3 regions of the Marichromatium sp. PS1 genome follow, and region 1 is predicted to be linked to each of the others. Evidence: predicted binding sites of a transcription regulator. Region 1 holds the regulator's gene; each other region holds the start of a gene.
What was found. Region 1 encodes sigma-54, which starts transcription at its own class of promoters, with help from an activator protein. Its sites were predicted from a motif close to TGGCANGNTNCNTGCTT; they were not measured.
Positions count from the first base shown of each region.

Region 2: a site for sigma-54 is predicted at 2,446-2,462, ahead of nifV (homocitrate synthase). Genes of this name have one in related genera too.
Region 3: a site for sigma-54 is predicted at 2,380-2,396, ahead of rsxA (electron transport complex subunit RsxA). Genes of this name have one in related genera too.

Region 1 is NZ_BAAFHB010000002.1:803,755-808,101, forward strand. Features, by position in the region: gene hprK (HPr(Ser) kinase/phosphatase) at 1-25, opposite strand, end outside; gene ACAM26_RS04905 (PTS sugar transporter subunit IIA) at 45-503, opposite strand; gene raiA (ribosome-associated translation inhibitor RaiA) at 791-1,144, opposite strand; gene ACAM26_RS04915 (RNA polymerase factor sigma-54) at 1,180-2,652, opposite strand; gene lptB (LPS export ABC transporter ATP-binding protein) at 2,834-3,559, opposite strand; gene lptA (lipopolysaccharide transport periplasmic protein LptA) at 3,573-4,061, opposite strand; gene lptC (LPS export ABC transporter periplasmic protein LptC) at 4,058-4,347, opposite strand, start outside.
Region 2 is NZ_BAAFHB010000002.1:1,154,462-1,158,808, reverse strand. Features, by position in the region: gene nifU (Fe-S cluster assembly protein NifU) at 144-1,022, shown strand; gene nifS (cysteine desulfurase NifS) at 1,079-2,302, shown strand; gene nifV (homocitrate synthase) at 2,497-3,648, shown strand; gene nifW (nitrogenase-stabilizing/protective protein NifW) at 3,662-4,000, shown strand; gene ACAM26_RS06540 (nitrogen fixation protein NifZ) at 3,984-4,347, shown strand, end outside.
Region 3 is NZ_BAAFHB010000002.1:294,835-299,181, reverse strand. Features, by position in the region: gene rsxC (electron transport complex subunit RsxC) at 1-1,200, opposite strand, end outside; gene rsxB (electron transport complex subunit RsxB) at 1,197-1,730, opposite strand; gene rsxA (electron transport complex subunit RsxA) at 1,760-2,335, opposite strand; gene nifL (nitrogen fixation negative regulator NifL) at 2,612-4,258, shown strand; gene nifA (nif-specific transcriptional activator NifA) at 4,276-4,347, shown strand, end outside.

The sequences.
Region 1 (4,347 bases):
GGAGTGACTGGAGGCTGTCGAGCATGGCCCAGGTCGGCGTGGCGCTAGCGCGCCTCGCTCGTCTCGATCAGTTGCAGGACGGTCGCCGCCGAGCCGGCCTCGCGCAGCGCGGCGCGGGTGGCCGGGTCGCTGAACATGCCGGCGAGCCGGGCGAGCAAGCGCAGATGCTCCTCGGTGGCGCTCTCCGGGACCAGCAGGGCGAAGGCGAGATCGACCGGCTCGCCGTCGATCGCGTCATAGTCGACCCCGGTGCTGGTGCTGACGAAGGCCCCGAGCACCTCGTTGATCTCCTTGATGCGGGCGTGCGGCAGCGCCACACCGTGACCGAGTCCGGTGCTGCCGAGTCGCTCGCGCTCGAGCAGACGCTCGAAGACGAGTTCGGTGTTGAGACGGGGGTGGTCGTTGGCCAGCAGCTCGGCGAGCGTCTCGAGCAGCCGCTTCTTGCTGGCGATCTCGGCACCGCAGCTGACTCGGGCCTCGCTGATCAGGTCTGGACTGAACATCGGTCAAGGCTCCTGGTGGTCGCAGGGACAGGGGCGCTGGGCGGTGACGGTGTCCGGTGTCCATACCGGCGGGTGATCGGGGCGCGTGGTCGTGGTCATGGATTCTGGGTGTCCTTCGAGTCGTCGGAGCCCGCAGGTGTCGATATCGGCTCGGATCTCAGGGTCTCAATGCAAAACACCCCGAACGGCGCGATCACGGATCCGTTCGAGGTGTCGGTGCGTCGGTCCGGCGGGTGTCGGGTGTCCCGACGCCCCGCCGACGCATGGGCCATCAGGCCGTTGCCGGGCTATTCGGTATCGGCCTCGGCGTCGGCCTCGGCTTCAGAGTCGGCCGCCTTCGGGCCGGGTGCGCTGCGATAGTCGTTCTTCTTCTCCTTGTGGCGCAGGATCTGGCGATCGAGCTTGTCGGTCAGGCCGTCGATCGCGGCATACATATCTTCATGCACGGAGTCGGCGAAGAGCTTCCCACCATTGATGTGCAGCGTCGCCTCGGCCTTCTGGTCGAGCTTCTCAACGCTGAGAATGACGTGGGCATTGGTGACGTGGTCGAAGTGACGCGCCAGGCGTGCGAATTTGCTGTCGACGTAGTCGCGCAGTGCCTCGGTGATGTCGACGTGATGACCCGTCAGATTGATTTGCATCATTGGACTCCTTACAGGGGTTCCAAACAGCCTGCTCATGCCAGGCGTTTGCGCTCGTTCGAGGCTGGAATACCCATGGCCTCGCGGTACTTGGCGACGGTTCGACGCGCGACCTGGATGCCGCGATCGGCCAGTTCGGCCGCGATCTTGCTGTCGCTCAAGGGTTTTCTGGCGGGTTCGGCGGCGATCAGCTTACGAATGAGCGCGCGGATCGCCGTTGATGAACACTCCCCACCAGAAGTGGTGCTGACGTGGGACGAGAAGAAGTACTTGAACTCCAGGGTGCCCCTCGGCGTATGCATGTATTTCTGCGTGGTGACCCGGGAGACGGTCGACTCGTGCAGCTCGAGCGCCTCGGCGACGTCGCGCAGCACCATCGGCCGCATCGCCTCCTCGCCGTGCTCGAAGAACGCCTGCTGCATCTCCACGATCTTGGCGCCCACCCGCAGCACGGTGTCGTTGCGGCTCGCCAGGCTCTTGATGAACCAGCGCGCCTCCTGCAGGTGGTTGCGCATGGTGACGCTGTCGCTGCTGGTGTCGGCGCGCCGGATCAGCCGGGCGTAGTCTGCGTTCACCCTCAGTTTAGGTGTGGATTCCGGGTTGAGTTCCACCGACCAGCGACCATTCTCTCTGCGCACGAAGATGTCGGGTACAACGTACTCCGGGGGCTCCTGCGCGATCAAGTCGCCGGGGTGCGGGTTGAGCTGGCAGATCAGCGTGAGTGCACCACGAATCTCGGGCTCGGTCTGCTTGAAGCGGCGCATCAGCGCGGCGATGTCCTTGCGCGGCAGGTGCTCGAAGCCGTCGCGACAGATCGCCAGCGCGAGGTCGCGCTGCGGGGTCTCGGCGGGGAGCTGCCGCAGCTGGATCTGCAGGCACTCGGCGAGATCGCGGGCGCCGACCCCCGGGGGATCGAACGACTGCACCCGGTGCACCATGGTGGCGATCTCCTCGAGGCTGATCTGATCGTCGCCGATGGTGCTCAGCAGCTCGTCGAGATCGGCCCGAAGATAGCCGCGCGCGTCGATGGCATCGATCACCGCCTCGGCGATCATCTCGTCGCGCTCGCTCAGCCGGATCAGGTTGAGCTGCCAGAGGAGGTGATCGTGCAGGGTCTGAGGGCGGCTCTGGTGGAGGAAGGGGTCGAAATCGGCGTTCTCGGCGCTGCCCTGGGTGCTCGGCGGTAGATAGCCGTCGTAGACATCGGCCCACTGGGTGTCGACCGGGAGCTCATCGGGGATCTCGTTGGTCTCGCCCTGGAGCTCACGCTCGGCGCTGCCCTGCTCATCGCTGGGCGGGGACTCGTGTGCGCCATTGCCGCTGTCCTCTCCGTTGGCGGCGAAGCGGTCGGCCTCCTCGGCCTCCTCGAGCATCAGGTTGGAGTCCAGCGCCTCCTGGATCTCCTTCTGCAGCTCGAGCGTCGACAGCTGCAGGAGGCGAATCGCCTGCTGCAGCTGGGGCGTCATCGTCAGGTGTTGGCCGAGGCGAAGCTGGATGGTTTGCTTCATGGATCGCCGATGCGTCTTGCGTCTGTCTCTATGCCGGGTCGATGACCGTCCTATGACGATTATAGGTCGGGTGGCAACAAAGGTGCCTGAGTCACGTCAAGCGCGCCCCCTGCCGGGGCGCGATGGTCTTCATCTTACTCCCAATATGTAGCAGCGGGGCGCGGATGCTGCCGCCTACATGCTACATGGCGAAGTCGGCGCCGAGATAGACGTCGCGTACCTGCTGGTTGGCGAGCAGCTCGTCGGGGCGGCCGGCGGCGATCACCTCGCCATTACTGATGATGTAGCCGCGATCGCAGATGTCGAGCGTCTCGCGCACGTTGTGATCGGTGATCAACACGCCGATGCCGCGCTCGCGCAGGTGCGAGACGATCGCCTTGATGTCGCCCACGGCGATCGGGTCGACGCCGGCGAAGGGCTCGTCGAGCAGCATCACCTTGGGGTCGACGGCCAGCGCGCGGGCGATCTCGAGACGACGGCGCTCGCCGCCGGAGAGGCTGAGTGCCAGCGACTCGCCGATATGGGCGATGCCGAGCTCCTCGAGCAGCTGCTCGCAACGCTGCTCGCGCTGCTCGCGGTCGAGGTCGCCGCGGGTCTCGAGGATCGCGAGGATGTTGTCGCGCGCGCTGAGCTTGCGAAACACCGAGGGCTCCTGCGCCAGATAGCTCAGTCCGGCGCGCGCGCGCGCATGCATCGGCATCAGGGTGACATCGTGCTCGTCGAGGGTGATGCGCCCCTGGTCGGCAGGGATCAGCCCGACGATGAGATAGAAGCAGGTGGTCTTGCCCGCGCCGTTGGGGCCGAGCAGCCCGACCACCTCGCCGGCCTCGACCTCGACGCTCACTCCCCGCAGGACCTCGCGGCTGCGATAACGTTTCTTGAGCTGTTCGGCGCGCAGTACGCTCATCCGTCGATCCCTGTCATGACTCCTCCTCGGGGGTGATGGTGATCCGCACCCGACCGCTGCCGCCGGCACGGAAGTGTTCGCGGGCACGGTCGTAGACGATGCGCTCGCTGGCGACGCGGTCCTCGCCCTGGATCAGTACCGCCTCGTCGATCAGCACCAGCTCGTCGCGGTCGGTGTCGAACTCCATGCGCCTGGCGAAGGCGCGGACCTCGCCCTGGTCGTCCTCGAGCAGTTGACGGAAGCGCGCCGGGGTGCCGATGGCGATGATCTGGCGCGGGCGGCGGTCCTCGCGGTGATAGACGGTCATGTGGTCGGCGTGCAGGCGCATGCTGCCCTGGGTGACCTCGACGTTGCCGACATAGATGCTGGTGCCCTCGGCCTCGCGTACCTCGACGTCGTCGGCCTCGATGTACATCGGTTGCTGGGGGTCGTCGTCGAGCGCGTTGGCCGGGTTCCAGCCGAACAACAGCAACAGTGCCAGCAGGCGCAGTGGAGGGCTCATGGTTGGGTCTCCTGGGTCGGGGCGAGCAGCATCCGGGTGCGACCGTGGAAGGTGGCGCGCGCCGGCTCGTCGTACCACAGCTGCATGCCGGTGGCGCTCAGCCAGTCCTCGCCGCTGGCCACCCGCACCGGCAGGTCGGTACGGGCATAGGCGCGCTGGTGCCAGACGTTGAGCTGCTCGGTCTCGATGTGCGCGGGCGGGGCCTCGGCGGTGGCGTCGCGCTCGAGATGGACGTCGCCGGTCAGCCGCACCTCCGCGCCGCCGTCGAGCACCAGCCCGTGCTCGG
Region 2 (4,347 bases), 350 kb from region 1:
CCGCCTCATGCAACCGTGTCGCAGCCCGCTCAACCCGCGCCCTCCGGCCTTCTTCAAAGACTGGCGCGGAGCTTGCTTTTTTGACTCGACAAGCCCCGGGCAGCACGCGCCGGCCCCAGCCAAATGACACGGGAGAGCAATCCATGTGGGACTATTCCGAGCAGGTCCAGGACCACTTCTTCAACCCTCGCAACGCCGGCCCGGTCCAGGACGCCAACGGCGTCGGTGAGGTCGGCTCGCTCGCCTGCGGCGACGCCCTGCGGCTCTCGCTCCGGGTCGACCCCGAGCGCGAGGTGATCCTCGAGGCCGGTTTCCAGACCTTCGGCTGCGGCTCGGCGATCGCCTCGAGTTCGGCGCTGACCGAGATCATCAAGGGCATGACCCTGGATCAGGCGCTGACGGTCACCAACCAGGACATCGCCGATGTCCTCGGCGGCCTGCCCGCCGAGAAGATGCACTGCTCGGTGATGGGGCGTGAGGCGCTGCAGGCGGCGATCGCCAACTATCGCGGCGAGCGCTGGGAGGACGACGACCACGCCGAGGGCGCGCTGGTGTGCAAGTGCTTCGGGGTCGACGCCGGGATGATCGAGGAGACGGTACGCGCCAACGGGCTCGACTCGGTGACCGCCGTCACCCATTACACCAAGGCCGGCGGCGGCTGCTCGGCCTGTCACGAGGAGATCGAGGAGATCATCGCCCGGGTCAATCCCACCGCCGTGGCGGTCCAGGCGCCGCGCGCCCCCGAACCCCCGCAACCCGCCGCGCCCCGCGTCAACACCCTGCAGCGCATCCGCCGCATCGAGCGGCTGATCGACACCCTGCGCCCCGAGCTGCAGCGCGACCACGGCGACCTCGAACTGGTCGACGTCGACGGCCGCACGGTCTACGTCAGCCTCAAGGGCGCCTGCGCCGGCTGTCAGATGGCCTCGCTCACCCTCTCCGGCATCCAGGAGCGGCTCAGCGCCGAACTCGGCGAACCGCTGCGGGTGATCCCCGCCGCGCCCCAGCAGATCGCCTGCTGACGTCCCACGGCGCGACGCGATCGCCAACCATCCCCATCCGCAGCGAGGAGCCACCGATGAGCGAACAGACCCCCGGCATCTATCTCGACAACAACGCCACCACCATGGTCGCCCCCGAGGTGGTGGAGGCGATGCTGCCCTTCTTCACCGAGCAGTTCGGCAACCCCTCCTCGATCCATCGCTACGGCGATCGCGTCGGGCGCGCGCTGCGCACCGCACGCGCCCAGGTCGCCGCCCTGCTCGGCGCGACGCACGACTCCGAGATCATCTTCACCTCCTGCGGCACCGAGTCCGACGCCACCGCCATCCTCTCGGCGCTGCGCGCCCAGCCCGAGCGGCGCGAGATCATCACCACCGAGGTCGAACACCCGGCGGTGCTGAGCCTGTGCGACCAGCTCGCCAAGGAGGGTTATGTGATCCATCGTCTCGGCGTCGACGGCTACGGGCGACTCGATCTCGATGCCTATCGCGCGCTGCTCACCGAGCGGGTCGCCATCGTCTCGGTGATGTGGGCCAACAACGAGACCGGCACCCTGTTCCCGGTCGAGGAGATGGCCGAGATGGCGCGCGCGGCGGGCGTGATGTTCCACACCGACGCGGTGCAGGCGGTGGGCAAGCTGCCGATCGCGCTCGCCGACAGCGCCATCGACATGCTCTCGCTCTCCGGGCACAAGCTCCACGCCGCCAAGGGCGTCGGCGTGCTCTACGTGCGTCGCAACACCCGCTTCCGACCGCTGCTGCGCGGCGGTCACCAGGAACGCGGTCGCCGCGCCGGCACCGAGAACAGCGCCGGCATCGTCGGGCTCGGGCTCGCCTGCGAGCTGGCCGGCGCCGCGCTCGAGCACGAGCGCACCACGGTGCGCGCGCTGCGCGACCGGCTCGAGCGCGGCATCCTCGCCGCCGTGCCCCACTGCTTCGTCACCGGCGATCCCGACAACCGTCTGCCCAACACCAGCAACATCGCCTTCGAGTTCATCGAGGGCGAGTCGATCCTGCTGTTGCTCAACCGTCACGGCATCGCCGCCTCCAGCGGCTCGGCCTGCAGCTCGGGCTCGCTCGAGCCCTCGCACGTGATGCGCGCCATGGGCATCCCGCTCACCGCCGCCCACGGCACCATCCGTTTCTCGCTCTCACGCTACAACAGCGCCGCCGAGATCGATCGCGCGGTGGACACCCTCGTCCCGGTGATCGAACAGCTGCGCCGACTCTCGCCCTACTGGGGCGAGGACGGTCCGCTCGGCGACGCGCAAACGCCCGGCTTCTCGCCGGCCTACGCCTGACCCGACGCGCGGCACCGGCGCACCATGCCGGTGCCGCGACGCGTCGGCTCTGCGACACGCCCGCCCTCTCCACCCTGTCGCAAACCCTGCAACGCCCCGGTCTCCTGGCGCGCAACCCGCTGAACCCACGTCATCGACGACGCTGGCACTTCCTTTGCTAACAAGTCTCGTCAAGTGCTGTACGGAGCCCACAGATGAAGGATTCAGTCCGCCCGATCACCATCAACGACACCACCCTGCGCGACGGCGAGCAGTCGGCCGGGGTCGCCTTCTCGCTCGCCGAGAAGCTCGCCATCGCCCGCGCGCTCGACGCCCTCGGCGTCCCCGAGCTCGAGATCGGCATCCCGGCGATGGGCGCCGACGAGCGTGACGCGATCCAGGCCATCGCCCGACTCGGGCTCGCCGCGCGGCTGATGCTGTGGTGCCGGATGCGCGCGGACGACATCGCCCGCTGCGCCGGGCTCGACGCCGATCTCGTCGACCTCTCGATCCCGCTCTCCGACCAGCAGCTGGCGTGCAAGCTCGGCCGTGATCGCGACTGGGCGCTGCGCCAGATCGCGCGCTGCGTGCCCGAGGCGCGCGCGCTCGGGCTGGAGGTCTGCGTCGGCGCCGAGGACGCCTCGCGCGCCGATCCCGAGTTCCTCGCCCGCGCCGCCGAGGTCGCCCAGGCAGCCGGTGCGCGCCGCATCCGCTTCGCCGACACCGTCGGCTTGATGGAGCCCTTCGGCGTCTATTCACGCATCGCCACGCTGCGTGCCGCCTGCGACCTGGAGATCGAGATGCACGCCCACGACGACCTCGGGCTGGCTACCGCCAACACCCTGGCCGCGGCCCGTGCCGGGGCGACCCACCTCAACACCACGGTGCACGGACTCGGCGAGCGCGCCGGCAACGCCGCGCTGGAGGAGGTGGTGATGGGACTCAGACACACCCAGGGGATCGACCCCGGGGTCGACCTGCACGCCTTCGAGCAGGTCTCGACCCTGGTCGCCCAGGCCTCGGGACGCCCGGTGGCCTGGCACAAGAGCCTGGTCGGCGACGGTGCCTTCACCCACGAGGCCGGGATCCACGTCGACGGCCTGCTCAAGGACCCGCTCAACTACCAGGGCATCGACCCGGCCGAACTCGGGCGCCATCACCGCCTGGTGCTCGGCAAGCACTCGGGCCGCCAGGCGGTGCGCCAGGCCTATGCCGAGCTGCTGCACCAGGAGGTCGGACTCGATCAGGCCGAGCGACTGCTGCCGCTGGTGCGCCGCTTCGTCACCGCGACCAAGCGCGCCCCGGTCGCCGCCGACCTGCAGCGCTTCCTCTGCGAACTGCCCACTGCAACCGCCCACACCGCCTGAACCGGAGCCGCCGATGAACGACGACAGCGACCTGCACGACCTGGTCAGCGCCGAGGACTTCCTCGAGCACTTCGAGATCGACTACGACCCGGCCGTGGTCCGGGTCAACCGGCTGCACATCCTGCAGCGCTTCCACGACTATCTGGCCGACGCCGAGCCCCTGCCCGAACAGGCCGAGGCTCGTCACCGGCGGCGCGCCGAGCTGCTCACCCGCGCCTATCACGACTTCGTCGCGTCCGACGCGCGCACCGAGCGCGTGTTCCGGGTCTTCCATCTGCACGGACCGCGCAGCGGCGTGCGGGTCGATCTCCAACTCGACCCGGCGGGAGGTGACCATGCGCCCCAACTTTGAGTTCGGCGATGCGGTGCGGGTGATCCGCAACCTGCGCAACGACGGCACCTTCCCCGAGGGCGCGCGCGGCGATCTGCTGGTACGTCGCGGCGCCGTCGGCCACGTGCGTGACGTCGGTACCTTCCTCCAGGACCAGATCATCTACGCGGTGCACTTCATCGAAGAGGGCCGCGTGGTCGGCTGTCGCGAGGAGGAGCTGCAGGCGGCCGACGCGCCCTGGACCCCGAGCCGCTTCGAGGCGCGCGAGCGGGTCGCCGCCGCCCGCCGACTGGCGCTGCGCGGCGAGGTACTGGTCGAGCCCGGGGAGGTCGGCGAGGTGCTGCGGGTCGAGCGCGATCACCCGCAGG
Region 3 (4,347 bases), 510 kb from region 1:
CAGCTCCAGCGGCACCAGACCGCAGGGGCAGACCTCGACGCAGCGTCCGCAGCGGGTACAGGGCATGGTCCGGCCGGGCGCGCGCTCGGCGGCGCCGAGGGCGAGGATGGCGTTGCAGCCCTTGGTGGTCGGCACCTGGGGGCTGGGTAGCGGTTGGCCCATCATCGGCCCGCCGCTCACCAGCCGGGCGTCCTCCTCGGTGAGTCCGCCGCAGTGCGCGATCAGCGTCTCCACCGGGGTGCCGAGCGGCACCCACAGGTTGGCCGGGCGCGCGATCGCCGCGCCGCTGAGGGTGATGACCCGCGCGATCAGCGGCTGGCCCAGACGCAGCGCCTGGTGCACCGCGAAGGCGGTGGCCGGGTTGTGCACCACCACGCCGAGCTGGGCGGTGAGTGCCCGCGCCGGGGTCTCGCGACCGATGAGCGCCTGCACCAGATGGCGCTCGGAGCCCATCGGGTAGCGGGTCGGCACCCGGATCGGGGTGATCGCGTCGAACCCGGCGGCGGCCGTCTCGATGGCCGCCGCCGCCTCGGGCTTGTTGTCCTCGATCGCCACCAGGATGCCGCCCACCCCGAGGGCATGGGCCATGATGCGCGCGCCGTCGATCACCGCCTCGGCGTGTTCGCGCATCAGCCGGTCGTCGCAGGTGAGATAGGGCTCGCACTCGGCGCCGTTGATCACCAGGGTGTGCAATGGATGGCTGGCGCCGAGATTGAGCTTGACCGCGGCCGGGAAGGTCGCGCCGCCGAGTCCGACGATGCCGGCGGCGGCGACCCGCTCGGCGATGTGCGCCGGGTCGAGGGCGAACGGGTCGTCGCAGGGAGAGATCGCTGGGTGCCAGCGCTCCTCGCCGTCGGGCTCGATACTGATCGTCGGCATCGCCAGTCCCGAGGGGTGATGGGCCGGGCGCTCGGCGATGGCGATCACCCGCCCCGAGGTCGGCGCGTGCAGCGGCGCCGAGATCGGTCCCTGGGCGCGGGCGATCGGCTCGCCCTTGGCCACCCGCTGACCCTTGCGCACCAGCGGTGCGGCGCTGGCGCCGATGTGCTGCTGCAGCGGCAGGTCGAGCCGCGCGGGCAGCGCCAGCTCGGTGATCGGCGCGCTTGCGGCCAGCGCCTTGCGGTCATCGGGGTGGACGCCGCCGCGCACCGGATGGATACGATTGGCGGGGCGGCGCAACAGTTGGCGCAGGGCATTCATCGTGTCGCCACCTCCGGCCGGGGCCAGTACCAGGTCTGCGGGGTGGGGCGCTCGGGGCGCATCTCGATGCCCTCGGTGGGGCAGACTGCGGCGCACAGGCCGCAGCCGGTGCAGGCCTCGGGGAAGACGGCATGGATCATGTTGTTGGCCCCCATGATGGCGTCGGTCGGGCAGCGCTTGAGGCACTTGGTGCAGCCCACGCAGCGCTCGTCGTGGATGTGTGCGAGCTGCGGCGGCTGGTCGTCGACACCGGAGAGGTCGGCCTCGACCCCGAGCAGCTCGGCCAGCGCCTCGGCCAGCGCTCGTCCGCCCGGCGGGCAGCAGCTGACCGCCGCCTCGCCGGCGGCGATCGCCGCTGCCGCCGGGGCGCAGCCGGGATAGCCGCACTGGCCGCATTGCGAGCCCGGCAGCAGCGCGGCGACCTGTTCGACGATGGGGTCGTCCTCGACCTTGAGGTGACGCGCGGCGAGTCCGAGCAACCAGCCGAGGGCGAGTCCGAGCGCGGTGAGGGTGAGGATGGCGGCAAGCATCTCTGAGACTCCGGTTGCGGGGCGTCGGCTCAGGCGAGTCCGGCGAAGCCCATGAAGGCGAGCGAGAGCAGTCCGGCGACGATGAAGGCGATCGGCGCCCCGGCGAAGGCCGCCGGGACCTCGGCCACCGCCAGGCGCTCGCGCAGCCCGGCGAAGAGCACCATCACCAGGGTGAAGCCGAGCGCCGAGCCGAGCCCGTAGAGCACGCTCTCGAAGAAGTCGTGGGATTGCTGCACGTTGAGCAGGGCGACGCCGAGCACCGCGCAGTTGGTGGTGATCAGCGGCAGGAAGATGCCCAGCACCTGATAGAGCGCGGGCGAGATCCGGCGCACCGCCAGCTCGGTGAACTGGACCACCGCGGCGATCACCAGGATGAAGCTGAGGATGCGCAGATAACCGAGCCCGAGCGGGCCGAGTACCAGGTGCTCGAGCAGCCAGCCGGCGACCGCGGCGAGGGTCAGCACGAAGGTGGTGGCCAGGCCCATCCCCAGGGCCGAGTCGAGCTTGCTCGACACCCCCATGAAGGGACAGAGCCCGAGGAATTTCACCAGCACCACGTTGTTGACCAGCGCGGTGCCGAGGATCAGCAGCAGATACTCGCCCATGGATGGCGGTCCTCACGATAGCGGCATTCGTCTGACACGCCAGTAAGCAAGCGGTGTGCCCAAAATCGGGATTGACCCCGAATGGGGCGTCAATCGTGGGTTTGCACCGGCTTCGGGCGGGAGAGGGTCTGTCGTGGTGCCAACAGGCTGTGGCATGGATGCCGATCGCCTTGTCGCAAAGCCGACAAGCTCTGGGATCGATGCCGGTGGTCGCCGAACGATTGAAAGCGGTACGCAGATTGCTTAAAGAACGCCCAGACCCACAGTCCCGAGGAGATGCCCGTGTCGCCCCAGCAAGCCCCCGAGGCCACCCAGGAGGCCGTGATCAATGCCCTCGGCGCCTTTCTCGCCGCGCCGCCCGAGGGCACCCCGCCAGAGGTGGTGGAGGCGCTCACCCTGATGGGCGGCAACCCCAAGGATCCCCTGCCGCCCCGGCTGTTCTTCGAGGCGGTGGAACAGTCGCCGCTGGCGATCTCGATCACCGACGCGCGTGCGACCATCCTCTATGCCAACCGCGCCTTCGAGACCCTCACCGGCTATGACCGCACCGAGGTGCTGGGACGCAACGAGTCGATCCTCTCCAACCGGGCCACGCCGGAGAGCATCTATCGCCATCTGTGGCGTACCCTCGAGCAGCGCCAGCCGTGGACCGGGACCCTGGTCAACCGCACCAAGGGGGGCGAGGACTATCTCGCCGAGCTGACCATCGCCCCGGTGCTCGATCGCAGCGGTGCGCTGCGCTACTTCCTCGGCATGCACCGCGACGTCACCAAGGTCCACGAGCTGGAGGCCGCGGTGCGTCAGCAGAAGGCGCGGGTCGAGACCGTGCTCGATGCCGCACCGGCGTTGATCGTGCTGCTCGATCACGAGGGTCGGATCATCCTCGACAACCAGGAGTACAAGAAGCTGCTCGGCGATCTGCGCGGACGCGAGCCGCTCGAGGTGCTGCGCGCTGCGCTGCGCGAGCAGGTCGGGGTGGACGTGCTCGAGGCCGGGGTCTCGGGGCAGGGGTTCAAGAACCTGGAGGTCGGGATCGAGGTCCCGGGCGGGGGCGGGCCGCGCTGGTTCGTCTGCTCGGCGACCCCGGTCGAGGAGTCCGACGTCTCGGCGCGCAGCTATTTCGGGCGTGCCAGCGGGGGCGAGCACCGGGTGCTGTTGCTCGCCAACGAGGTCACCAGCCGGCGTCGCGAGATCGAGCGCTCGCACCTCGAGAACCTGCGCGCGCGGCTCGCCGAGCAGCAGCGCATGCACGGCATGCGCGAGGCCCTGGCCGCGGCTATCTACCAGATCCAGGTGCCGCTCAACGTCATCAGCGCCGCCGCCTCGATGCTGCGCGGCGGCGCGGCCAACATCGACACCCTCGCCGGGATGCTCGATCAGATCAGCCATTCCGGCCAGCGTGCGCTCGACACCCTGACCTCGGCGCTCCCCGAGGAGCCGCGCGAGCCGGGGGCGCTGGTCAACGTCAACGAGCTGCTGCGTCAGGTGCTCGAACTCGAGACCGACCGGCTGCTCGCCAACGGCGTGGTGGTCGACTGGCGCCCGGCGGCGGTGCTGCCCGAGTTCACCAGCCACAAGGATCAGCTGCGCGCGCTCTTCAAGCACCTGGTCGACAATGCCATCCATGCCCTGTGCGAGTCCGGGCGGGCGCAGCGCGAGCTGCGTCTGTGCACCCGGCGCGTCGACGACGGGGTCGAGGTGGAGATCGAGGACAACGGGTCGGGGATCGCCCCGGAGGATCGCTATCGCGTCTTCGAGCCCTTCTTCATCGGCTGGCGACAGCGTCGCGGTCATGCCGGGATGGGGTTGGCGCTGGCCCAGGAGATCGTCAACGCCCATGGCGGTTCGATCGAGGTCGATTCGGAGGCGGTCGCCGGTTGTCGCGTGCGGCTGTTGCTCAACACCCTGTCGCAGGAACGCTGATCGTGGTCGAGGATCTCATGCGCTCACCCACTCCCGGGGTGTCGGCGCCGCGCGAGGATGCGCGCCGGCTCGCCCTGCTCGAATCCCAG